One region of the Halomonas sp. DP3Y7-2 genome, then DNA from elsewhere that is predicted to be linked to it. Evidence: predicted binding sites of a transcription regulator. Region 1 holds the regulator's gene; the other holds the start of a gene.
The links. The regulator FNR, encoded in region 1, switches genes on or off when oxygen is low (the NO sensors DNR and NnrR bind a similar motif). The targets are predictions, from matches to a motif close to TTGATNTANATCAA.
Positions count from the first base shown of each region.

Region 2: ccoM (cytochrome c oxidase subunit CcoM) is a predicted target of FNR. The motif match lies at 4,145-4,158, and genes of this name have one in related genera.

Region 1 covers NZ_JAHVKJ010000007.1:292,101-304,178, forward strand. Annotated here, with positions in the region: gene KUV45_RS08230 (NahK/ErcS family hybrid sensor histidine kinase/response regulator) at 1-11, opposite strand, end outside; gene KUV45_RS08235 (DUF4212 domain-containing protein) at 394-651, shown strand; gene KUV45_RS08240 (sodium:solute symporter family protein) at 690-2,483, shown strand; gene KUV45_RS08245 (DUF294 nucleotidyltransferase-like domain-containing protein) at 2,570-4,384, shown strand; gene KUV45_RS08250 (3'-5' exonuclease) at 4,450-5,073, shown strand; gene KUV45_RS08255 (hypothetical protein) at 5,159-5,398, shown strand; gene ttcA (tRNA 2-thiocytidine(32) synthetase TtcA) at 5,613-6,536, shown strand; gene fnr (fumarate/nitrate reduction transcriptional regulator Fnr) at 6,818-7,558, opposite strand; gene KUV45_RS08270 (sulfite exporter TauE/SafE family protein) at 7,717-8,403, opposite strand; gene ccoS (cbb3-type cytochrome oxidase assembly protein CcoS) at 8,413-8,652, opposite strand; gene KUV45_RS08280 (heavy metal translocating P-type ATPase) at 8,649-11,102, opposite strand; gene KUV45_RS08285 (FixH family protein) at 11,102-11,626, opposite strand; gene ccoG (cytochrome c oxidase accessory protein CcoG) at 11,626-12,078, opposite strand, start outside.
Region 2 covers NZ_JAHVKJ010000008.1:272,380-284,457, reverse strand. Annotated here, with positions in the region: gene KUV45_RS11105 (benzoate/H(+) symporter BenE family transporter) at 1-1,091, shown strand, start outside; gene KUV45_RS11100 (hypothetical protein) at 1,116-1,553, opposite strand; gene KUV45_RS11095 (proline--tRNA ligase) at 2,020-3,741, shown strand; gene ccoM (cytochrome c oxidase subunit CcoM) at 3,969-4,082, opposite strand; gene KUV45_RS11090 (peptidylprolyl isomerase) at 4,278-4,784, opposite strand; gene rfaH (transcription/translation regulatory transformer protein RfaH) at 4,810-5,352, opposite strand; gene KUV45_RS11080 (MFS transporter) at 5,559-6,914, shown strand; gene KUV45_RS11075 (SEC-C domain-containing protein) at 7,024-8,874, opposite strand; gene KUV45_RS11070 (AarF/ABC1/UbiB kinase family protein) at 8,923-10,188, opposite strand; gene KUV45_RS11065 (DNA topoisomerase III) at 10,373-12,078, shown strand, end outside.

The DNA of each region.
Region 1 (12,078 bases):
CCGGCAAACATGGGCACCTCCTCGATGTCAGCTGCCATTCTAGGGTATCGGAAGGCCGCCAGGCAGGGGGCGCAGGGTGTCTCTTGAGGCGAATATCACAGACTCGATGGATTTCTGTGGTATCGACCAACGTCGATTACCGGAAAATAAGGCAGAGAATCGCGACTAAGGTGGAATGCACCTTTGTAGTGATAGACCAACGGCTAATATTTGTTGAATGTTTTTATTTTATTGAATTAAAAGAAGTTTCTCATAACATGGTGCACTGCATTTATGATTTTCGACTAAAGTTATCGTTCCTCTAAAAGCCCTTTTGACTAGTCTTTTGTTCGAGCCTTTTAGCTCTGCCTGACAGGGCATTTGGCGAACAAACCACTTCTTGAGGGTAGCCTTATGCTAGACAAGAGCGCACAGGCCTACTGGAAACGAAATATTAGAACCATTCTTGGCTGTCTTGCCGTCTGGTTTGTCGTCTCCTATGGCTTCGGCATTCTCCTGGTGGATGTGCTCAATAACATCCGCTTCTTTGGCTTCAAGTTAGGCTTCTGGTTTGCACAGCAGGGATCCATCTACACCTTCATCGTGCTGATTATTTTCTACGCCTGGAAGATGAATCGACTCGATGAAGAGTACGACGTCCACGAACAGTGAAACCCGCAAAATAACGTCAATGAACGGGAATTGATTCCATGGATGTACAACTGCTTACCTATCTCTTTGTAGGGGCGTCATTCGCTCTCTACATCGGTATCGCGATCTGGTCGCGGGCCGGCTCCACCAAGGACTTCTATGTCGCGGGGGGAGGTGTTCATCCCGCAGCCAATGGCATGGCGACCGCAGCTGACTGGATGTCCGCGGCGTCGTTCATTTCGATGGCAGGGTTGATCGCCTACCTGGGCTATGACGCCTCCGTCTACCTGATGGGCTGGACCGGTGGCTACGTCATGCTGGCAATGCTGCTGGCTCCTTACCTGCGCAAGTTCGGAAAGTTCACGGTGCCAGATTTCATCGGCGACCGTTACTACTCGAATATCGCGAGGACCGTAGCGGTCATCTGCGTCATCTTCGTCTCGTTCACCTACGTGGCTGGACAGATGCGAGGTGTTGGCATCGTTTTCGCGCGCTTCCTCGAAGTGGACGTGAACCTCGGCGTTGTCATCGGCATGGTCATCGTCTTCTTCTATGCGGTACTGGGGGGAATGAAGGGCATTACCTATACCCAGGTGGCTCAGTATTGCGTGCTGATCACCGCCTTCATTGTACCGGCGGTGTTTCTGTCGATCATGATGACCGGTCACGTGCTGCCCCAGACCGGCCTCGGTGCGACCTTCGTTGATGCAGCAGGTAACGATAGCGGTCAATACATCCTTGATCGTCTCGATGGCCTGCTGACAGATCTCGGTATCACGCCCTATACCGACGGTAGTCAGCCGATGATCAACGTGTTCTTCATCACCGCTGCGCTGATGTGTGGTACGGCAGGTCTGCCTCACGTCATCGTGCGGTTCTTCACCGTGCCGCGGGTTCGTGATGCGCGGGTCAGCGCCGGTTGGGCCCTGGTGTTCATCGCCTTGCTGTATACCACTGCACCGGCGGTGGGGGTATTCGCTCGCACCAACATCATCGAGACCGTGAACGAGACAAGCTATGAGGAGGTTCCTGGCTGGTTCAAGAGCTGGGAGACGGTTGGCCTGATCGGCTGGCTCGACAAGAACGACGATGGCAGGGTGCAGATGGGGCCAGGCGCGCCGTTCGAGGGCAAGCCCACCTTCGAGAGCGGTCCCCTGGAAGAAGCCTCCACGGGTAGCTACGGTCAGCGGGTGGTCACCAATGCACCCACCGACAGCGCCAACGAGGTGTATATCGATCGCGATATCATCGTGCTGGCCAACCCCGAGATCGGTGGCTTGCCAGCCTGGGTGATCGCGCTGATGGCGGCCGGTGGTGTAGCGGCAGCACTGTCGACCGCGGCCGGGCTGTTGCTGGTCATTTCGGCGGCTGTGTCCCATGACCTGATCAAGAAGCAGATCAACCCGAACCTCAGCGAGAAGGGAGAGCTGCTGGCTGCTCGTGGCGCTGCCGCGGTGGCAGTCGTGGTGGCCGGCTACTTTGGCATCAATCCTCCGGGCTTTGTGGCCCAGGTGGTGGCGTTTGCCTTCGGCTTGGCAGCGTCGTCCTTCTTCCCGGCCATTCTGCTTGGCATCTTCGACAAGCGCATGAACCGCGAGGGGGCCATCGTCGGCATGGTGCTGGGTCTCAGCTTCACCTTTACCTATATCGTCTATACCAAGTTCATCAACACGGATCCGTCGATCTGGTGGTTTGGTATTTCGCCGGAAGGTATCGGTACGCTCGGCATGATCCTGCACTTTGTGGTGGCGTTCGTGGTATCGCGGGCAACTGCCGCTCCGCCGGAACACATCCAGGAACTGGTCGAGAACGTGCGGGTGCCAAGAGGCGCTGGTGTGGCCCACGCACACTAGAACGGGACGAGGGGCCCAGCGCCGTGGGCTCCTCTTCGCCAACCTGCTCAGCCCCGGGACAGCCGGGGTTGAGCACGGAGCGAACGATGATCGACATCAACGTCACAGAACCTCCCTTTGCGCTGCTGGATGATGCCGGACGCGAGCGTATTCGCGCAGGGCTTGATCTGGCGTACTACGCGCGGGATGAAGTGATTCTCGAGGCTGGACAGGCCGGCGAGTTCGTCTTTGTGATTCACAAGGGCGAAGTCGCCGAACTGGACATGAACGAGTCCTCCACCGGGGGACGCATTGGCCACTACACCAGTGGCGATCTGTTTGGCGCGATCAGCGTCATCAACGGCCAGAGCCGCTATCGTTTTGTCGCCGAACAGGAAACCCTGTGCTACCTGATGCCCAGGGCGTTGTTCCTCTCGCTGTGCGAACAGTCCGAGGACTTCTCCGATTACTTTCACCAGCGTCTGGTCAGCAAGACGCGGCTGCTGGCGGAGCGGCGTTCCGATGGCGGCGTGACGCTGGCCGGTTTCATGCTGGCCAAGGTGCATGAATGCATGCGGCCACCCCTGCTGGTGGACCCGTCCATCAGTATTCGTCAGGCGGTGCTCACGCTGAAGGAGAAGGGCGCCGACAGCCTGTTGGTGGATACCCCGGAAGGCCCCGGAATGCTGACCAAGACCGACCTGCTCGATGCGCTGGTGATGCAGGAGCGGGGAGGGGGCGATGCCCTGGAAGGTATCGCTGGCCTGGCACTGGTGAGCGTCAACAGGGACCAGTACCTGTTCGAAGCGCTGATCGAGATGACCCGCCACAAGGTGGCCAGGGTGGTGGTCTATCACGAAGGCGCGCTGGAAGGCGTGGTCGAGTTGACCGATGTGCTGAGCTATTTCTCCAGTCGCAGCTATGTGGTCAGTCTTCAGGTGGAGCAGGCCGACAGCCTGGCGGAACTGAACGAGGCCAGCCAGCGCACGCCTGAGCTGATCGATGCACTGATGGCGCAGGGAATTCGCATGCGCTTTGCCATGGGCATGCTGTCAGCGCTTAACGGTCGCATTATTGGCAAGGCATGGCAGTTTTCGATGCCCGGCCCTCAGCGCGACCGTGCCTGTCTTGTCGTGCTGGGAAGTGAGGGCAGGGGCGAGCAGATCCTCAAGACGGATCAGGACAACGCGCTGATTCTCCCGGACGACCTCGAGTGGCCGGACCTGGCTGCGGACAGTCGTCGTTTTACCGAGGTGCTGATGGACCTGGGCTATCCGCGCTGCCCCGGCAATATCATGGTGTCCAATCCCCAATGGACAGGAACGCTGGAGCAGTGGCGCGGGCGTATTCGGCGATGGGTCGCGGAACCGGATGGCAATAGCTTGATGAGCCTGGCGATTCTGGTGGATGTCGCTGGAGTGGCAGGTGACATGGCGTTGGTGGACCGCCTGCGTGATGTGTTGATCGAGGAGACCAGGGGCAACGCGCTGTTGCTGACCCATCTGGCCCGCGCGGTACTGCGGTTCTCTACGCCATTGACGCTGTTCGGCTCGCTCAAGAAGCCCGCACACGGCATCGACATCAAGAAAGGGGGCATCTTCCCGATCGTTCATGGGGTTCGCACCATGGCGCTGGATGCTGGCCTGCGCGAGACCTCGACCCACGATCGCCTGTCCGCTCTGGCCAGGCTCGGTCGCCTCGATGCAGAGGTGGCGGAAGACCTCGGTGAGGCGCTGTCACTGTTCAGTGAGCTGAGGCTCAAGGCCCAGCTCAGGTGCCAGCGCGATGATCTCCTGGCCAGCGACAACGTGGTGGTGCAGTCCCTCAACTCCCTGGAGCGTGACCTGTTGCGGGAGGCACTTCATCTGGTGAAGGAGTTCAAGGGCAGTCTGTCCCATCGTTATCACCTGGAGTATGCATGAGCGTCGAGGCATCGCCTCAGGGAAAACTGACCTGGCGTCAGTGGTTTCGTTTAGGAGAGTACCCCATGCTGCGAGCGATCAGACGTGCGGCCGACCGCCGTCGTCAAGCCGATGGCGATTTTGCCTGGCTGTTCAATCCCTACACCGGTGATGAGTTGGTGTCCATCGACTGCGAGACCACCGGCCTGGATACGCGTCGCGCCGAGCTGGTGTCGATTGCGGCAGTGCGGATCCACGATGGGCGCGTGTTGACCAGCGAGTCGCTTGATCTGCGCCTGGAGCCCCCGGCCAGCCTGGATGGTGATTCCATCAAGATTCACCGCCTGCGTGGGGTAGATCTTGAGGGGGGAATGCCGGTGCGTGATGCCCTCGAGACGCTGCTGGAATTCATCGGCAACCGTCCGCTGGTGGGGTGGTGCATCGACTTTGACCTGGCCATGCTCGATCGCTATCTCAAGGCGGAGTTTGGCTTCTCGTTGCCTAACGCCACCATCGATGTGGCGCAGCAGTACCGCAAGCGGATGCGGCGCAGCCACCCCGAACTTGAGCTGCAGCCGACTTTCGAACAATTGGCAGAGCGCCTGGGAGTGCCGATCATGGGACGGCATACCGCATTGGGTGATGCCGTCACTACGGCACTGATGCATTTGCGGCTGGACGCCGACGCGCTGGCCGAGTCGTCCCGATGATTCCATCCACGCCGCTGTCACGACGCGTGACCTGGGACGAGCGGCGTGTCAGGTGCCGTAGTCACCGTAATGGGGAGATCTTTGCATGAGCCTTCATGGTCTGATGATGTTGCTTGAGCCGACCTTGCTATCGCTTGGCCTGTTGGCTGTGATGGTGGCTTACTGCCAGTACTATCGCCGCACCCGTGACCTGTGGGGGATGGTCAAGTTCTGGGAGAAGCGTCTGACGCTGACGGTGAGTGAGCACGCCTGGCAACGCTTCGGCATCTTGCTGCTGTTGCTTGGTGTGGTGGCGCGCTATCTGCTGGCACTACAAGTCGTCTAGCCACAGGTCGTCTTGTCACAGGTCCTCTCTTCACAGGGCGGCTAGTCACAGGGCGGCTAGTCACAGGGCGGCTAGTCAAAAGCACCTTGGCCCAGGACACGCGGTTGTGAACCAGCGTAATCGCAGGGGTGAGTGGTTGCTGACTTCTTCGCCTGTGGCGGACGTGAGTGATAGACTAGCGGGTCTTCATTTTCAGCCGTGATGTGCCCTGCCCATGTCTGCTCAGCCCGCTTCCGCCTCCCTGTTTGATCCCCGTGTCCTCGACCGTCGTGATGCCGCGTCCCCGGCAGCTGACGACGAGCGCGCCCAGGCCAAGGCCAAGCGCGAGTTCAACAAGCTGCAGAAGCGTCTGCGGCGTCAGACCGGCAACGCCATCATCGATTACGGCATGATTCAGGAAGGCGATAAGGTCATGGTATGCCTGTCCGGCGGCAAGGACAGCTACACCATGCTCGAGATTCTTCGCAGCCTGCAGCGCAATGCGCCGGTGAACTTCTCCCTGGTGGCGGTCAACCTCGACCAGAAGCAGCCCGGCTTTCCCGAGCACGTGCTACCGGACTACCTGGACAGCATTGGCGTGGACTACCACATCCTCGAGCGTGACACCTACTCGGTGGTGAAGGAAAAGACCCCCGAGGGCAAGACCACCTGCGCGCTGTGCTCGCGACTGCGCCGAGGGTCGCTGTACGGTTTTGCGGAAGAGATCGGTGCGACCAAGATTGCCCTGGGACACCACCGCGAGGATATTCTCGAGACGCTGTTCCTCAACATGTTCTTCGGGGGAAGTCTCAAGGCCATGCCGCCCAAGCTGCTGTCCGATGATGGCAAGAACATTGTCATCCGGCCGCTGGCGTACTGCCGCGAGGCGGACATCCAGGCCTACAGCGATGCCATGGCCTTTCCGATCATTCCCTGCAACCTCTGCGGTTCGCAGCCCAACCTGCAGCGCCAGGTGGTGAAGGAAATGCTGGCAGAGTGGGAGGCCAAGCACCCAGGGCGCCTGGAGAGCATGTTCAAGGCCGTGACCAACGTGGCACCCTCGCAGCTGGCAGACCGCGAGCTGTTCGACTTTGAAGGTCTGGAGGCCGTGCAGGCGCATCGCCAGGCTCGGCGTATTGATATCGTTGACGCCGACTAAGCTCCCCTGAACAAGCCCATGCTGAACATGCCTTGCTGAAAAGGCACTGCTGAAAAGGCACTGCTGAAGCGCGAAGCGAGCTAGGGCCACATCACGCAGTGGCCCTCTTCAATGTCTGAACGCTCGTCCCGATAAGATAGCAAGAGGCCGCATCCTGGGATGCGGCCTCTTTTGTTGATGGAGCCGGTATATCGTCGCCCTACCTAAGGGGGGGCTGGGCTCGTGGCGTGGCACGACGTCTATCGGTCGCTGTCGGCCGCAGGCCCTGTCAGCGCCGCGGATCAGCTGGCGTCGGTGTCAGCCAGGTTCGACAGTGAGGCGAGGTCCAGGATATTGACCTCCCGTCCAGAGACCGCCACTAGGTCCTGCTGTTGAAAGCGTCCCAGAATGCGGCTGACCGTTTCGACGGCAAGTCCCAGGTGGTTGCCGATATCTGCCCGGGACATGGACAGGCGGAAGCTGAACGGCGAGTAGCCGCGGCGTCGGAAACGGTCCGACAGACCGAGGAAGAAGCAGGCCAGTCGTTGGTCAGCGGTCTTGCGCGACAGCAGCTGCATCATGCGGCGATCCTCGCGCAGCTCCTTGCTGAGGGTGCGGAACAGTTGCGCGCGTAGTTCCGGCAGCGTCTGGGTCAGGGCGTCAAGGCGATCGAAGGGAATCTCACATACGGTCGTGGTCTCGAGTGCCACCACGCTGCCGGGATATCTGCCGTCGTCTATGCCATCCAGGCCGACCAGTTCACTGGGCAAGAAGAAGTTGGTCAGCTGCGCTTCGCCACTACCCTCCGTGGTGATCTGCTTGAGGCTACCGGAGCGAACCGCGAAGACGCTCGTGAAGCGATCTCCCTGCTCGACCAGGCGAGTGCCCTTCTTGATCGGAGGATGACGGCGGATAATGGAATCGAAGCGCTCGAGGTCAGCGGTCTCCAGCGACAACGGAAGGCACAGGGAGCTCAAGCTGCAGGACTCGCAACGAGTCTCATGTAGCATGGGGCGCCGTCGATCTTGGGCCGATGGACTCATTCGCAGCTCCTGTGGGTCTGGGGTTCATGATGAGCAGGGCATGTAGGAAACTGGCTTACCCTTGCTGCATGCTATTGTCGCTATTCTACACGCAGATATTGGGTCAAAGGTGCATATACCTCTTTTGCCTCAATAATCTGACGGCGATATGATGATCGTCAATTTCCTACAATTTGTAGGATATTCCATACGGCTAAACCGACAATCATGCCCGCTGCCATAAATCGTGTGGCAGGGTGTGCCAGCAAACTCTGCAGTTGGCGCGCAGCAACCCCTGTTGTCACCAGTGCCGGCAGCGTCCCCAGGCCAAAGCAGAGCATGAGTAGTGCTCCATGGACAGGGTCTGCGATGGCCATGCTCCATGCCAGCATGGAATACACCAGGCCACAGGGCAGCCAGCCCCAGATGGCTCCGAGTGCAACCGCCTGAGGTAGCTTGACCACTGGCAACAGGCGACGTCCTGCTGGCTCCAGGTACCTCCACAGGCGCTGGCCCAATGCCTCCAGCCAGCGTAGCCCTTTCCACAGGTTGGCAATGTAAAGCGCCATCGTGATCAGCATCAGGCTGGCAACCACCTGCAGCAGGTCCCGCATGCCCGGTGCCAGCGCCACCACAGAGCCTAGGCTTGCGACCATAGCGCCTGCCAGGCAGTAGCTGAACAGACGTCCCGAGTTGTAGCCAAGTAGTAAAATTCCTACACGAACAGGGTGGCGCATGCTCGGGGGAATGGCAAAGGTCAGGGCGCTCATTATACCGCCGCACATGCCGATGCAATGTGCTCCGCCAAGCAGCCCGAAGACAAAAGCCGCCATCGCGGGCGGCAGGTCTAGACCTACTGGGTTCATGCGTTCTGCTCAGGATCCAGGGGGTGGCGTGGAATCATGCTCGTCGGCTATTGCGTCATCGACCGGCGTCTCTTTTGCCGGCTTTCTGGATGGGTTCGGTGTCGGCGGGTCTTCGTCCTCGAACAGGATGCGATAGGCAGGACCCTCCAGATCGTCGAATTGATCGTTGCGAACCGCCCAGAAAAACGCCCATACCGCGAGACTCAACAGGATCAGCGACAGCGGTATCAACAGATAGAGAATGTTCATTGAGCATGTGCCGCTACGGCAAGACGTGAGGGTGATGGCGGCGCCGCGCGTCTCAGGCGAAGGGCATTGCCTATGACCAGCAGTGAGCTGATCGACATGCCGATGGCGGCGAGCCACGGAGGCACGAAGCCCAACGCGGCGGCGGGCAGCGCGACGACGTTGTAGAGCACTGACCAGGCGAGGTTCTGGCGAATGATGCGGCGCGTCTGGCGTGCGCTATGGATAGCCTGGACGATACGCTCCAGCGGCTCGCCGAGCAAGATCAGGTCGGCGCGAGTGCGTGTCAGGTCACTGGCGCCAGCAACGGCAATGGCGAGGTCCGCCCCGGCCAGAACGGGCACATCGTTGATGCCATCTCCCACCATGGCAACGACCTCTCCCGCTTGCTGACGCTTGCGGACCAATGTGAGCTTGTCCTCGGGACTGGCGTTGCCGTGCCACTGCGCTACCCCCAGCTGATCGGCCAGTGGCTGAACGTTGCCGGGTCGATCGCCGGACAGGATCTCGATCTCGATACCCGCTTCGCGGATAGCCGCAAGGGTCATGGCGGCGTCTGTGCGGGGCTGGTCGTGTAGCTGGAACCAGGCGACAGCCTGCCCCTCGCATGCCAGCAGCAGCCACAGGCCGTCGCCTGGTACGTCGAGGGGGGGCTGGCTGGCCAGGGCAAAGTCCGGGCGCCCAAGGCGCCAACACTGCCCAGCCAGGTAACCTTCGACACCCTGACCGGGCACGTTGCGAATGTCGCTGGCCGTGACTCGGGCGTCGCGCCAGGGCCGGAAGGCATGGGCGACCGGGTGCTCCGAGCCGACTTCCAACGCAGCGGCCAGCTGACGAGGGTCGATGCCTGCAAGGCAGTCTGCCGTGAGGCGTCGGTGCTCGGCCAGGCGCAGCTGGCCTCGAGTCAAGGTGCCGGTCTTGTCAAAGATGATGCGGTCGAGGCGGGCCAGGGTTTCCAGCGCATCGGCGCGAGCGACCAGCACGCCGGCGCGACGCAGACGCCCGTGGGCGACGGTCAAGGCGGTAGGCGTGGCCAGTGCCAAGGCGCAGGGACAGGTGACGACAAGTACCGACAGGGTGACCCACAGGCTGCGACTGGGGTCGATCCACCACCAGGCCATGGCGACCAGGGTGGTGATGATCAGCAGATTCAGGACAAAGCGGTGAGACACCTGCTCTGCCACCTTGGCGATACGCGGACGATGGGCAAAGGCTCGGTCGGTAAGGTCAAGGATGCCCGCTGCGCGGGTCGCGTCCCCGACACGCAGGACGTCGAGCTCCACCGGGCTGTCGATGCACAGCGTGCCAGCGTGAACGATATCGCCCTGTCGTCGTAGTGAGGGCAGCGACTCACCGGTCAGCAGCGATTCGTCGATCTGTGCCACGCCTGATGTCAGGACACCGTCAGCCGGAATCAGTGAGCCAGGACTGACGCGCACGCGATCACCCGGTTCGAGCTTGCTGGCGGGAATGACCCGTTCGTCGCCATTGGCCTCGACGCGCACTGCAGCGCTGGGCAAGGCGCTGGCCAGAACGTTGCCCTGGCGCCCGTAGTGGGCGCGGGCGCGGGATTCCAGATAGCGACCGAACAGCAGGAAGAAGGTGAACATGCTGACCGAATCGAAGTAGCGATCTCCCGATTGGCTGACCACCGACCAGCAGCTCGCCAGGTAGGCGCCACCGATGGCCAGGGAGACGGGAACATCCATGCCGAGTATGCGCGAGCGTACGTCCCGCAAGGCGCCCAGGAAGAACGGTTGAGCGGCATACAGCACGACAGGCGTCGTCAGCGCCAGTGATAGCCAGGCAAACAGCTGGTCGAAATCGGCGCTGAGGTCCCCGCTGTCAACGTAGTGGGGGATCGAGAACATCAGCACCTGCATCATGCCTACCGCTGCCACTATCAAGCGGCGAACCATCTGGCGCGACTGGTGCTTGAGACGCAGTTGAGCCTGGTCGGGTTCGTAGGGTTGCGAGGGGTAACCGATGGCCGCCATCTCGGCAAGAATGCGTGACAGCGTCAGCTGGCTCGGGTCCCAGCTCACCTGCAGGCGATGTTGCGACAGATTGACGGCGCTGCTGGCCAGACCATCGAGAGCGTTCAGGCGATGCTCGATGAGCCAGGCGCAGGCTGCGCAGGTGATACCGTCCACCGCCAGGGTGGCGACCTGATGCCCGTCGCGCTGGCGCACGAATCGGGCTTGCAGGCCGGGGTCATCGAAGACCTGGTAGCGTTCGGCGTCCGCGGGCGTGGCCGAGGGACGCTCAGGCATGGCGGTGCGAAAGCGGTAATAGCTATCGAGGCCACCGTCGACAATGGCGTGAGCCACGGCTTCGCATCCGGGACAGCACAGAGGGTGCGCTTGCTGATCGATGGTGATCGACCAGGGGGCTCCTGCTTCCACCGTGGCGCCGCAGTGGTAGCAGGACCGCGGAGTATCGGTAGCCGGCATCACAGACCTGGCGTCAGATGAATGGTGCTGTCTCGCGGGAATTCGGCCTCGCCGGTCAAGCGCCAGGCAGCATCATCGCCGCTGCCGTCCTCGATCCATGGCTGGAGCTGCAGGTACCAGCGGTAGCGAAGGTTGCGCTCCAGGGTGCCAACATATTGTCCACTACGGGTATGGCTCAGGGTCAGCAGGCGGTCGCGGTCGCCATCGGTGGGAAACTTCAGCTCCAGCTGCAGGCGCTCGGGGCGCTCTTCGCCGAGCAGCTGGACGACCACGTCCCCGGTGGTGGCATCGATCCGCAGATCGGCTGCCAGCCCAAGGGCTTCGGCGCGCTGCTGCTTTTCCAGCTGAACATTGATCGCCAGCCCCTCCTTGTAATAGTCGTCCGGTACCGAGCCATCGAAATAGCGGATCGACAGCGCCAGGTAGACCATGCTGAAGGTGACCGACGACAGCAGCAAAGCAATCAGAAACCAGGGCCAGAACTGCTTGTACCAGGGCGGCACCTGGGGATCGGACGAAGACATTAGGGGGTGACTCCTATGAATCGACTTTCGCGTTCCACCGCGACCGAGGGATCGTCTTCAGCGTGCAGGCGGACGCTGATGTCGGCGCTACGCTGTTCCATCAAAGCAGGATTTACGCTCAGCGTCATCACCAGCTGCCGGGACGCGTTGGCGGGTACCTCGAGTGACTCGGTATCGCTCTGCAGGCCCTCGATGCCGGTGACTTCGATCAGATAGCGGTGTGCCTGATTGTCGAGATTGCGCACGGTGATGGCGTACGAGTTGGCGATACGCCCATCGCTTAGCGTCTGAAACAGCCGCGCCCGATCGCGCTCGACGTCGACGTCCAGCGGGGTGCGGTCGGCCAGGGTCCAGATAAACAGCCCGATCATCACCAGCAACGCCACCAGGTAGCCGATCAGGCGTGGCCTGAGCAAATGGGTCTTGTTGCCGTCAAGGGCATGCTCGGTGGT
Region 2 (12,078 bases), on a different contig from region 1:
GCTCCGCCGCCATCATCTTCCAGGCCGCCCAGGCGGCGGCAATTCCCCCATCACAGATCGGCTCCTGGATGTGGGCCCTGGGCATCGGCATGGGCCTGACCACCCTGGGACTGTCCTGGCGCTATCGCATGCCGCTGCTGACGGCATGGTCGACGCCGGGCGCAGCCCTGCTGGTCACCCAGCTACCGGGGGTCGCCTTCGACCAGGCCGTGGGCGCGTTCATCGTGGCCTCGGTGTGCATGCTGCTGGTCGCCGCCAGCGGCGTGGTCACTCGGATCATGGCCATCGTCCCGGCAGCATTGGCCTCAGCGATGCTGGCGGGCATCCTGCTGCCGTTCGTTCTCGATATCTTCGCTACTGTCCGTGTCGATCCCTGGATGCCCTTGCTGCTATTGAGCGTATGGGTCCTGTGCCGACGCTGGCTGCCAAGGCTTGCCATCATCGCGGTGCTGATGGCCGGGATCGCGATAAGCTTGGCGCGGGGGGATTTTCAGGTCGCCCAGGTCTCGCTGATGCTGACGCGACCTGAATGGGTCTCCCCGGCGTTTGACCTGGCGACCTGTCTGGGCATTGGCGTGCCGCTGTTCGCCGTGGCCCTGACCACTCAGCATCTGCCGGGCCTGGCCATGGTCCGCAGTGCGGGCTACTCGCCTCCTGTCGGCGCCTGCCTGGGCACCACGGGGCTGGCGTCGCTGCTGATGGCTCCCTTCGCTGGGCATGGCATCAACATGGCCGCCATCAGCGCGGCGCCTTGCCTGGGGGAAGAGGCGCACCTTGACCCGCATCGCCGCTACACCGCCGGCGTGGCAGCCGGTATCGGCTACCTGGTGCTGGGGACCCTGGGCGCTACCGTGGCCGCGCTGTTCGCTGCCTTGCCTGAGGGATTGATTGCGGTAGTGGCGGGACTGGCACTGATGGCCACCCTGGGTGGGGCGATGACCACCGCCTTTTCCGACGCTCGCCATCTGGACGCGGCGCTGGTGACCTTTGCGGTCACCGCCTCTCCCCTGACCCTGGCGGGGATTGGATCAGCCTTCTGGGGATTGATCGCTGGACTGGTCATCGTTGCCCTGGGGGCATGGCGCGCCTGAGAAGACCCCAGGCGCGTTACCAAGCTAGCTGGAGGTGGGCGCTGCTCCATGAGACGCCTCGTCACTGGCCATACGCACCATCGCCAGCGCCTCGTCCAGGGTCGCCACTTGCTCGACGCGCACCAGCTCATTGCTCAGGCTCACCGCGGTGCCGGCGCGTTCACTGATCAGCTGCTCCAGGCTCGCCAGATCACGGGCCTCGCCCATGGGCAATGCATCGACCGAGGTGGTGCTGGTGCCGGGCAGGTAGATCGTGCCGTTGGAGAAATCTACCGCGTAGGCAATCACGCCAGGCACGATGAAGAACAGCAGGCCCACACCGTTGGCGACGGCCACCACCGGGTCGATACGTCCACTGATCTGCCCCTTGCGCTCCGGATGAAAGACGGTGCCGCAGCCAGCGAGTGAGGTCAGGGTAGTGGCCAGGACCAGGCCGGTAAGCAGACGGGGTGGACGTAACATGAACAACTTCCTTTGCTGTTTCTAGCGCGATGGTAACAAGGTCGATATCGCTGCCTGGGGCGGCCGTGGAGGCCATCCCGCCGCCTTGGCGACATCTTCCATGAGAAAACTCGCACGCATCCTAGCACGTTTTTCTGCACCACTTAGCTGACCTGGCCAACGCTGCGCAGCACTCCCGCTGTCGACTCCGCTGCGGCACCTAGATTCCGGTTCGCTCCCCGCCATCGGCCAGACCTTGCGCACGTCGACACCATTTATATCACTGCATGACACTGTTTTGCCGCCGCGACGGCTTCACCGTACAATGCTCGACACTTTTGATGAGTGACATCGTCAACACACCACACTCTCCATTGCGAGCGTCGACCGATATCAGGCAGCGCCTGATCACCGGCAATAGAAGACTCTGCCGTATCCCTCGACGCTCTACGATCTATCGACTCGATGTGAAGGAATCTGCGGACCCATGCGCGCCACCGACCTGCTGATCAGTACCCTCAAGGAAACGCCTGCCGACGCTGAAGTCGTCAGCCACCAGCTGATGCTGCGTGCGGGCATGATCCGCCGTCTGACCTCTGGCCTGTACACCTGGCTGCCACTGGGCCTGCGCACTCTGCGCAAGGTGGAACGGGTCGTGCGCGAGGAAATGGATCGCGCCGGCGCCCAGGAGCTGCTGATGCCCGCCGTACAGCCTGCCGAGCTGTGGCAGGAATCTGGCCGCTGGGAGCAGTATGGACCTGAGCTGCTGCGCCTCAAGGACCGGCACCAGCGCGACTACTGTGTCGGCCCGACCCATGAAGAAGTCATTACCGACCTGGTGCGCAAGGAAATTGCCAGCTACAAGCAGCTGCCAGCCAACTTCTACCAGATTCAGACCAAGTTCCGTGACGAGATTCGTCCGCGCTTCGGGGTCATGCGCTCGCGCGAGTTCATCATGAAGGACGCCTACTCTTTCCATCAGGACGAGGCGTCCCTCAAGGATACCTACCAGAAGATGTATGACGCCTATGTGCGCATCTTCACGCGGTTGGGTCTCGACTTCCGTCCGGTGATCGCCGACAACGGCTCCATCGGTGGCACCGGCTCCCACGAGTTCCATGTACTGGCCGACTCCGGCGAGGACGACATCGTGTTCTCCACCGAGTCCAGCTACGCCGCCAACATGGAGAAGGCTGAAGCGCTGCCGGCGCCGCTGGGCAGTGACGCCAGCCGTGCAGCGCCCAGCGAGGAGCTGCGCCTGGTCGACACCCCCAACGCCAAGACCATCGCCACCCTGGTGGAACAGCATGGCCTTGCCATCGAAAAGACCATCAAGACACTGATGGTCAAGGGCAGCGAAGGCGGTCTGGTGGCGCTGCTGGTGCGCGGCGACCACGAGCTCAACGAGGTCAAGGCCGAGCATCTGGAGCAGGTGGCCACCCCGCTGACCATGGCAAGCGAAGAAGAGATCCGTGCTGCAGTTGGCGCAGGGCCTGGCTCACTGGGACCGGTGGGACTCGACATGCCGATCGTGATCGACCGCAGCGTCGCGCTAATGAGCGACTTCGGCGCCGGCGCCAACGTCGACGGCAAGCACTACTTCGGCATCAACTGGGAGCGTGATGTGGCGCTGCCCCAGGTGGCCGACATCCGCAATGTGGTCGAAGGCGACCCCTCGCCGGACGGCAAGGGGGTACTGTCGATCAAGCGCGGTATCGAGGTCGGTCACGTGTTCCAGCTGGGCCGCAAGTACAGCGAAGCCATGAATGCCACCGTGCTCGGTGACGAAGGTCGTGCCATCCACCCGTGGATGGGCTGCTACGGCATTGGTGTGACCCGGGTGGTGGCTTCAGCCATCGAGCAGAACCACGACGACAACGGCATCATCTGGCCCGATGCGATCGCCCCCTTCCATGTGGCCATTGTGCCGATGAACGCACACAAGTCCCAACGCGTGCGCGAAACGGCCGATCGCCTGCATGACGAGCTCACCGCGGCAGGCTTCGACGTGCTGCTGGATGATCGTGACCTGCGTCCCGGCGTGCGCTTTGCCGACCAGGAGCTGATGGGCCTTCCCCATCGCCTGGTGGTGGGAGACCGTAGCCTGGACAAGGGCGAGCTTGAGTACAAGGGGCGCCGCGACAGTGACGCCACCATGGTGCCCGCCGACGCCATCGTCGACTTCCTCAAGCAGCGTATCGCCCTGTAACAGGGCCCTCAACGGTCCCGGGCGCTGAGGCGTCCGGGCCGTTGGTACCAGTCTGACCTGGCGGCGACGCGACAGCCGCAGGGCTGCTCAGGCCGTGCTGTGAATCCTGCAGATAAAAAAAACCGGCCCCGAAGGGCCGGTTGAAAAAGGGGGATGACTCCCCCTCCCCTGACGCTGGTCAATGGCTGGGTTCCGTGCACATGACACCCAACCTGTCTACGCGGAACCTATCGCTTGCGACGATGACTGTCGCGAATGACAAAGGCGATCCAGCCCGCCATGAAGACCACAGAAAGGGCGACAGCCCCCAGACCGAAGATCACTGCATCATCGAGATACATGGCCCTGCCCTCCCCTTGCTGTGTTGATGGTTCAAGCTTAGCCGCCCTCCTGATGAATTGTGCTGACCTGAGTCAAGGGTCCCTGTGCGACATTCGCCCGCCGCCATATCAGCCGTCGTCCATTCACGCGAAAGCCGCCCAAGGGCGGCTTTTTCTGGCGGTCGCGGACAGCGCGAGCGGTGGTCAGCCAGCGGCCTACAGCACCTTGCGATCTTCCACCGATGAGGCTTCGGTACCCGCGGGCAGTGGGTGCCCCTTCGCCAGTTCAGCGCGGGTCGCGTCGCGTACCTCCAGCACCTCGACCTGATAGCGCAGGGTCTGCCCCGCCAGTGGGTGATTGGTGTCGATCACCACCGTGGTGTCCTTCACCTCGACCACGGTGACGATCTGGGGACCGGCATCGCCGGGGGTCTGAAAACACATCCCGGGGCGCAATTCCGCCGCGGGGAACGCCTGACGCCCCACCTCACGGACCAGAGACTCATCCCTGCGTCCGTATGCTTCGTCAGGGGCCAGGGTGACATCGACACGAGAACCCGGCTCGGTCGCTTCGAGCGCTCGCTCGAGCCCCGCCATCAGGTTGTCGTGGCCGTGAAGGTATTCCAGTGGCTCGCCTCGCTGACGCGAGTCGTCGAGCACCTCACCGTGGCTATCACTGAGCACATAATGGAGCTGGGCCACTTTCTGAGGGGCAATCTTCATGATGCGTTCCTTTCGGAGATAAGTCTCAGTCCTGACGCTTCAAGGCGGCGACAGGCATTTCAAGGCGCTGTTGGCGATGCAGCATGTTGAGCAGCACGATGGCGCGCTCCTCTCCCTTGTGGCTATCGAACACTGCCTTCAGGTCCTTGAACGGACCGTCGGTGATTTCGACGCTCTCGCCGGCGCGGAAATACAGCTGCCCCGGGCCTTCGTCCTTCTCTTGCCCGTGCCGACGCAACAGCTCGACCAGCTCGTCGCTGACCGGTACCGGCATCGATAGGCCGAAGGTGACGATCTTCAGCACCCCCCGGGTCGAGCGGATGGGGCGCCAGTTGCTTTCGACCTGGTCGAGGCGAAGAAACAGGTAGTAAGGAAACAGTGGCTCTTCGACCCAGGTCAGCTTGTTGCGGCGCTTCTTCTGCACTTCAAGCACCGGATGGAAGAGTTCGTAGCCCTGATTGGCCAGATGCTGAGCGGCGCGAAAGGACTCTCCACCCTTGCACTGGATTACGTACCAGCGCGGCGTGGAATCGCCACCAGTGACCGTCTCGTTGATGCTGTGACTCATGTAACTCCTTCCGGGCACCCACCAGGCGGACAAGGATATGACCTGGGGGTCTGTCTTGGTCTCAGTTTCCGGCTCGCCACCGACGCGGCTTGTCGCGCGCCGCTGGTATCGTCCCTGCGGCTTTGCAACAATTCGCCGAGCAGCGCCGGGATACTGAGCGCATTTTACCATTCGGATCGCCGACCATCATGCAAGGAGGCTTTCACATGCCCACCCCTTCGGCCATGCGCCGCTGGATCGAGGCCCTTGGCGTCTATCTGCGGCCGCCTGTACTGGCCATGCTGTTTCTGGGCTTCTCTGCCGGCCTTCCGTTCCTGCTGGTGTTTTCCACCCTGACGACTTGGCTGCGCACCTCCGGGGTTGAGGTGGCAGCCATCGGCTTCTTCTCATGGATAGGACTGCTGTATTCGATAAAGTTCTTCTGGGCGCCTGTGGTCGACGCCTTTCGGTTGCCTCTGCTGACACGCTGGCTGGGCCAGCGACGCAGCTGGATGCTGGCCGGCCAGACGCTGATGATGGCCGGACTAGTGGGCCTATCAACGCTTGATCCTGCACAGCAACTTGGCAGCGTGGCGCTATTCGCCCTGATGGTCGCCTTCGGTTCCGCCACCCAGGACATCGCCATCGACGCCTTTCGCATCGAGTCAGCGGAAGACGATGTGCAGGCAGCTATGGCCTCGACTTACATCATTGGCTATCGCGGTGGCCTGATCATGGCCGGCGCAGGAGCCTTGTACCTGGCCGACCTGGGCTCCTGGCAACTGTCCTATCAGTGCATGGCCGCACTGACCGCCATTGGCATGATCACCGTGCTGCTGCGCCCCGAGCCTCCCCGCAAGCCCCTGGCACAGCGCCTCAGCGCAGAACCCAGGGTCAGGAGCTTCCTGCGTGCCAGCCAAGGCCAACCCGCCTGGTTCCGGCGCACCGGGGCCTGGCTGATCGGCTCGGTGGTCTGCCCTTTCCTGGATTTCTTCTCGCGCTTTGGGCTAGGCGCCCTGGGACTGCTGGTGTTCATCGGCATCTACCGCATCAGCGACCTGGCGATGGCGTCGATGGCCTATCCGCTCTACGTTGACCTGGGCTTCAGTCTGGACACCATCGCCACCGTGACCAAGGTGTTTGGCGTGGTCATGAGCCTACTGGGGGGACTGCTCGGCGGGGTCCTGGTCGTGCGCTTCGGCATCGGACGCATCCTGGTGATAGGGGCTGCCGCCACCGTGCTCACCAACCTGATGTTTACCTGGCTCGCCATGAGCGGCGCTCAGAAAGAATTGCTGGTGCTGACCATCATGGGCGACAACCTCAGCAACGGTCTGGCCAGCGTGGTGTTCGTGGCGTTTCTTTCAAGCCTGACGTCTCGCGCTTACACGGCCACTCAATATGCGCTGTTCTCGTCACTGATGACCTTGCCTGGCAAGTTTCTGTCAGGCTTTGGCGGACTGGTCGTGGAGGGTTGGGGCTACCCCAGCTTCTTCGTGCTGGCCTCGCTTCTTGGCCTTCCGGCGGTGGCGATGGCGCTGTGGATCAAACGGCACTATGTGAAGGAAGAGGCCTCCAAGTGAAGGTAAAGGCCTCCAAGTGAAGGAAGAGACCCCCAGCGCCGAGGCCTGATACCGGTAGCGAACGTCAGACGCAAAGGTGCGACTGACGTTCGCTCGCTGGGCGGTCACCTCAGCGGCGTGAACCGCGTTCCTGCAACCAGTCCAGCGCCCCTGGAGTCGTCCGCCACTGGTCACGCATCAGGGTGCGGTACTGCCAGGCTTCGGCACGGGTGCCAGGCTCTGCCAATTGCCCATTGGGAGGCGTCGCCGCGCGCTGAGGATTGTCGCTGCACAGCAGAGAGACCGCATGGCTGTTATGGCGCTTGGCGCTCTCCAACGCGGCCGCCGCGTCGTCGAGCTGCCCCAGTCGGTACAGTGCCAGCACCTGGCCCATGTACATGCCCAACAGCGGCGCATCCTGCTCAGCGGCATCCGTTTCGCTTGCCTGCTCCAACGCCTGCCGACTCATCGACAACGCCTCGCCGTCACGGCCTTCACGCAGCAACTGGTCGAGCACCAGCTCACGCAAGCCGAGGCTGTCCTGCTCGTCCAGCGATAGCAGCAACTCGGCCAACTCACGGGAATGCTGGCGCGACCCGCGCTCCATGCCGACCACCAGGGCCAGCCCCGCGCGCAGCAGCTGCGCGTTGTCCGCCTGATCCCACTGGAAGGGACCGTCACCGCTCTGGCTGACCTGCTGCAGCCAGCGCTCAAGCCGTTCGGCCAGCGGCTCGAACAGGCTGGGCGCCATCCACGGCAGGCTGCCGAAGCGACTGGTCAATGCCAGCGACACCGATTGCAGTACTGCCGGCGAATCGAGCTGTTCGGGATTGGCACACAGCGCCGGCAACCAGACGCTGGCATTGATCCAGGGGTCTCCCAGAAATCCCATGGGGGCGTCCGGGTCCACGTCCACCTGGAAACCTTCCTGGAAGGCCGCAAACAGGGTGTCTTCCCGTGCCGTGGAGCGATACACCAGCACACCATCCTGCTGTTCAACCTTGATCGGCGGAGGCGTCGGCAGCTCAGCCAGCAGGGTCTGCAGCCCCACCAGCGGCTCGGCCAGATCCTCTTCAGCGCTCAATAGCTGGTCAGCCAGGGTAGCGCCTGGGTTGTCGGCCAGATCGGCAAGAAACTGCAACTGCTCGGGATCGAGGTCGCCCTGCCGGGTCAGACGACGCAGCCAGAAGCGTGAGCGCTCCACCGCCTCCTCGTCATTGCCTTCATGCAGCAGCAGCATGGCCTCGATGTATGCCAGGGTCGGCGAATCTGGCAGGGCCTGTTGCGCACGCACGAAGGCTGCGCGGGCACTATCCAGATCGTCATTGTCCAGATGCATCAGGCACAGCCGCTCGAGGGCGACCCCGCGCAGGAACATCGGACCTCGCTCCAGCACCTCGTCCAGCAGCGCCTCCCGCTTGCGATGGAAGCCGCGCTCCTGGAACAGGTCGAGCAGTATCTCGAAGGCCGGCTCCGCCTGCTCGGGCAATCGCTCCCAGTCCGCATTGGTGAACAGGGACTCCAGTATCTGCTGGGCACGGCCGCGCTGACCGGACTCCGCCGCGATCAGGCCCGCCTCGAGCAGCGCCTGGGCGGGGGCTCGACCGCTGGCCAGCGCCGCTTTAAGTGCGTCGCCCTTCCACTCACGCAGCGACAGCATCCACATCAGGTGTGGAGGCAGGTGGCCCGGCAGGCTGACCGCACCACAGCACTGTTTCATCTTGCGTCCGGAGTCACACCAGCAAGGCTCGTTGCGGCCGGGGCGCGCCAGGGTTTCACAGGCGAAATCGAGCCGAGCCAGCGGCGTCTGCGACCACAGCTCCGGCGCCAGCGCCTGGGCCAGCGACTTGTCGCCACCCACACAGTCCGGGCCTTGCTCCCGCGCCCAGCTCATCAGGCTGGGATAGCGTTCATCCTGCCGAATGGCTGCCAGGGCGCCAGAGGCATAGCCCAGCAGTTGATCCACCCATAACGCCAGCATCGCCCTCTCCCCTGAAATTAAAAACGGCACAGTCTAACAGTGCAGAGCTCAGCTTGGCAGACCCACGCCCTGGCCGGCGTAGGTCTGAAAGACCTGCGCTGTTCGATTCTGCATATCCAGGCGCGCCTCGAGACGCACCAGGTTCCAGTAATGTCCGTTGAGCGTGCGCGCCAACATCAACATGCCGGGCGGTGGCTGGAGACGGTCCAGCGCGCTCCATACTCTGGGACTCAGCTCGCGCAGACGCCGATGGACACGCACATCACCAAAATCCTGCAGCCCCGGCGCAAACAGCGGGGCAATGGCCTCGGCCGACTCCTGATACAACGCCAAGGGCGCGCCTTCGCCCTGCCGCCCGCCGAGTCCTCGAAGGGCCTCATCCATGGCCACAGGGTCCCGTTCCAGGGTCGCCGACAGCAGCGCCAGCATGCCCCTCAGTCGCTCCGGTGGCACCGCTATCACCGCCCCCAGGTCGTACAGGATCAAGCGACCCTGATCATCCACGGCAAAATTACCGGCATGAGGATCGGCATGCACCTCGCCATGGACGAACAGTTCCTCTGTCAGCCAGTCCGCCAGCGTGCTGGCCACGTGCTGCCGTCGTTCGTCATCGACCTGCTCGATCTCGCGCAGCGGTGTTCCCGGCACATACTCCATGGCCAGCACTCGAGACGTGCAGAGGGAGTCGACAGGTGCGGGAATGCGGATATTGCCCCAGGCGTCATAGCGCTGACGATAGCGCCTCAACATGTTGCCCTCAGCGACGTAGTCGAGCTCCTGGCGCAGGCTCTCGGCCAATTCATCGAACAAGGCATCGAGGCGACTCTGGGAGACCTTGAACCAGCGCCCCAGGCGAAGGATACGGCGGACCTGTGCCAGGTCCTGCTCCAGCACCTGCTCGAGGCCGGGGTACTGTACCTTGAGCACCACCTGCTGCCCTTCCAGGGTAGTGGCGAGATGCACCTGCCCCATGGATGCGCTGGCGAAGGGCGCGGGCTCGACATGACGAAACAGTGCCTGCAGCTCACCCAGTTCCTGCTCAAGCGTCGTCCGAATATCCTCCCACGGCGCCGGAGTGGCATTGCGCTGCAGGCGAGCCAGCTCCTCGGCGAGCTCAGGGGGCAGCAGGTCATCCCATTGGGACATGACCTGAGCCAGCTTCATGGCTGGCCCCTTCAGCTCCGACAAGCCGTCGAACAGCGACTCGCCAAGCGCCTGCCAGTCGGCATTGCCGCCTACCCGAGATCGCAGTAGCGTGGTCCCCGTGCGCACCGACAGACCCAACATACGGCGCGTTCTTCCAGCCTGTCGCATGATGCTCCTCGTGCCACCAACGGCAGCGGTCGCAGCGCTCGAGATGGCAAGACTGCCTGGTCAGCCCACTCTCGATGCATAAAAAAATGATATAAGAGTTGTACATCAATCACGTCATGGTACACCTGGCATCGCTCTTCAGATACTGGAAGAATATCCAGAAACATCCCTTCTGTGGTGCGCCATGCGATTGATCATTGCGGAAAAACCTAGCCTGGCGCGCGCCATCGCCGATGCCTTGCCCGGGGCTGCACAGAAACATGACGGCTACCTGTCCGTCGGTGACACCGAGGTCACCTGGTGTCTCGGGCATCTGCTGGAACAGGCGCCCCCGGATGCCTATGACCCAGCGCTCAAGCCATGGCGACGGGACCACCTGCCCATCGTGCCGAGTCAGTGGAAACTGGTACCGCGGCCCAAGGCACGAGGTCAGCTGGCCGTCATCCGCGCCAGAATCAAGCGCGCCAGCCAACTCGTGCACGCCGGCGACCCGGACCGAGAAGGTCAGCTGCTGGTCCAGGAGGTCATCGAGCATCTGGGCTGGAAAGGCGACGTAGCACGCCTGCTGATCAATGACCTCAACCGCCCGGCGGTCGTCAGGGCATTGTCACGTATCGGCGACAATCGGCACTACCATGCTCTCTATCGCGCGGCCCAGACCAGGGCGCGTGCCGATTGGCTCTATGGCATCAATCTGACCCGAGCCTGGACCCTGATAGGGCGACAGGCGGGTCACGATGGTGTGCTGTCGGTAGGCCGTGTACAGACACCGGTGCTCGGGCTGGTGGTGCGCCGCGACGAGGAAATTCGCCAGTTCGTCCCCTATCCGTTCCACGTGCTGTGGGCAGAGGTGCGCGTCGCCGCAGGGACCTTCAAGGCCTGGTGGGTACCGTCCGAACAGCATCGGCTGGATGAACGCGGCCGGCTGCTCGATGAGGCCCCGGCCCAGACCCTGGCCGCGCGCTTGCCTGGCAGCCAGGGTGTCGTGTCCAAGGTTGAATCCCGTCACCGGCGCCAGCCTCCCCCGCTGCCATACTCGCTGTCCGCACTGCAGGTCGATGCCGCCCGTCGTCATGGTTTGTCGGCCAAGGCGGTGCTGGATATCTGCCAGCGCCTTTACGAACGTCACCAGCTCATCACCTATCCACGCTCCGACTGCCGCTACCTGCCCCGAGAGCACTTGAAAAGCTTGCCCGGGCAGCTGGCCAGCGCCTGTCGAGATGATGCGACGCTGGGACGCTGGCTGGCCAACGCCGACATGCAGCTGCGCTCGCGCGCCTTCGATGACAGCAGGGTCGGCGCCCACCATGCTCTGGCCCCGACCGGCAAACCCTTCAGCGCAGAGCGGCTGTCCGCCCAGGAAGCCGACGTCTATCGGCTGATCGCCCGCAACGTCCTGGCACAATTCTACCCGGCCCTCGAGACCCAGGAGATCAAGGCAGAATGCCAACTCCTGGATGAGCGCTTTGCGGCGTCGGGGCAGACACTGCTGGTACCTGGCTGGAAGCCGTTGTTCACTACCCGTGACGAGGCGCCTCCGCTGCCCGCCCTGCAACAGGGGGAAACCTGCCAGGCCATCAACGCCGAGGTGGAACAGCGCGAGACACGTGCGCCAGAACCCTTCACCGACGCCAGCTTGATCAAGGCCATGATGAACATCGCCCGCTACGTGGAAGACGCCGAGGTCAAGCGCACCCTGCGAGACACCGATGGGCTGGGCACCGAAGCAACCCGCGCCGGCATCATCGAAACACTGATCGAGCGGGGCTACCTGGTGCGCAAGGCCAAGACTCTGCGAGCGACCCGCCTGGGCGTCGGCCTGATTCACTCCTTGCCGGATGCGGTCAGCAGGCCTGAACGGACGGCGCTGTGGGAGCAGCGCCTGGAGGA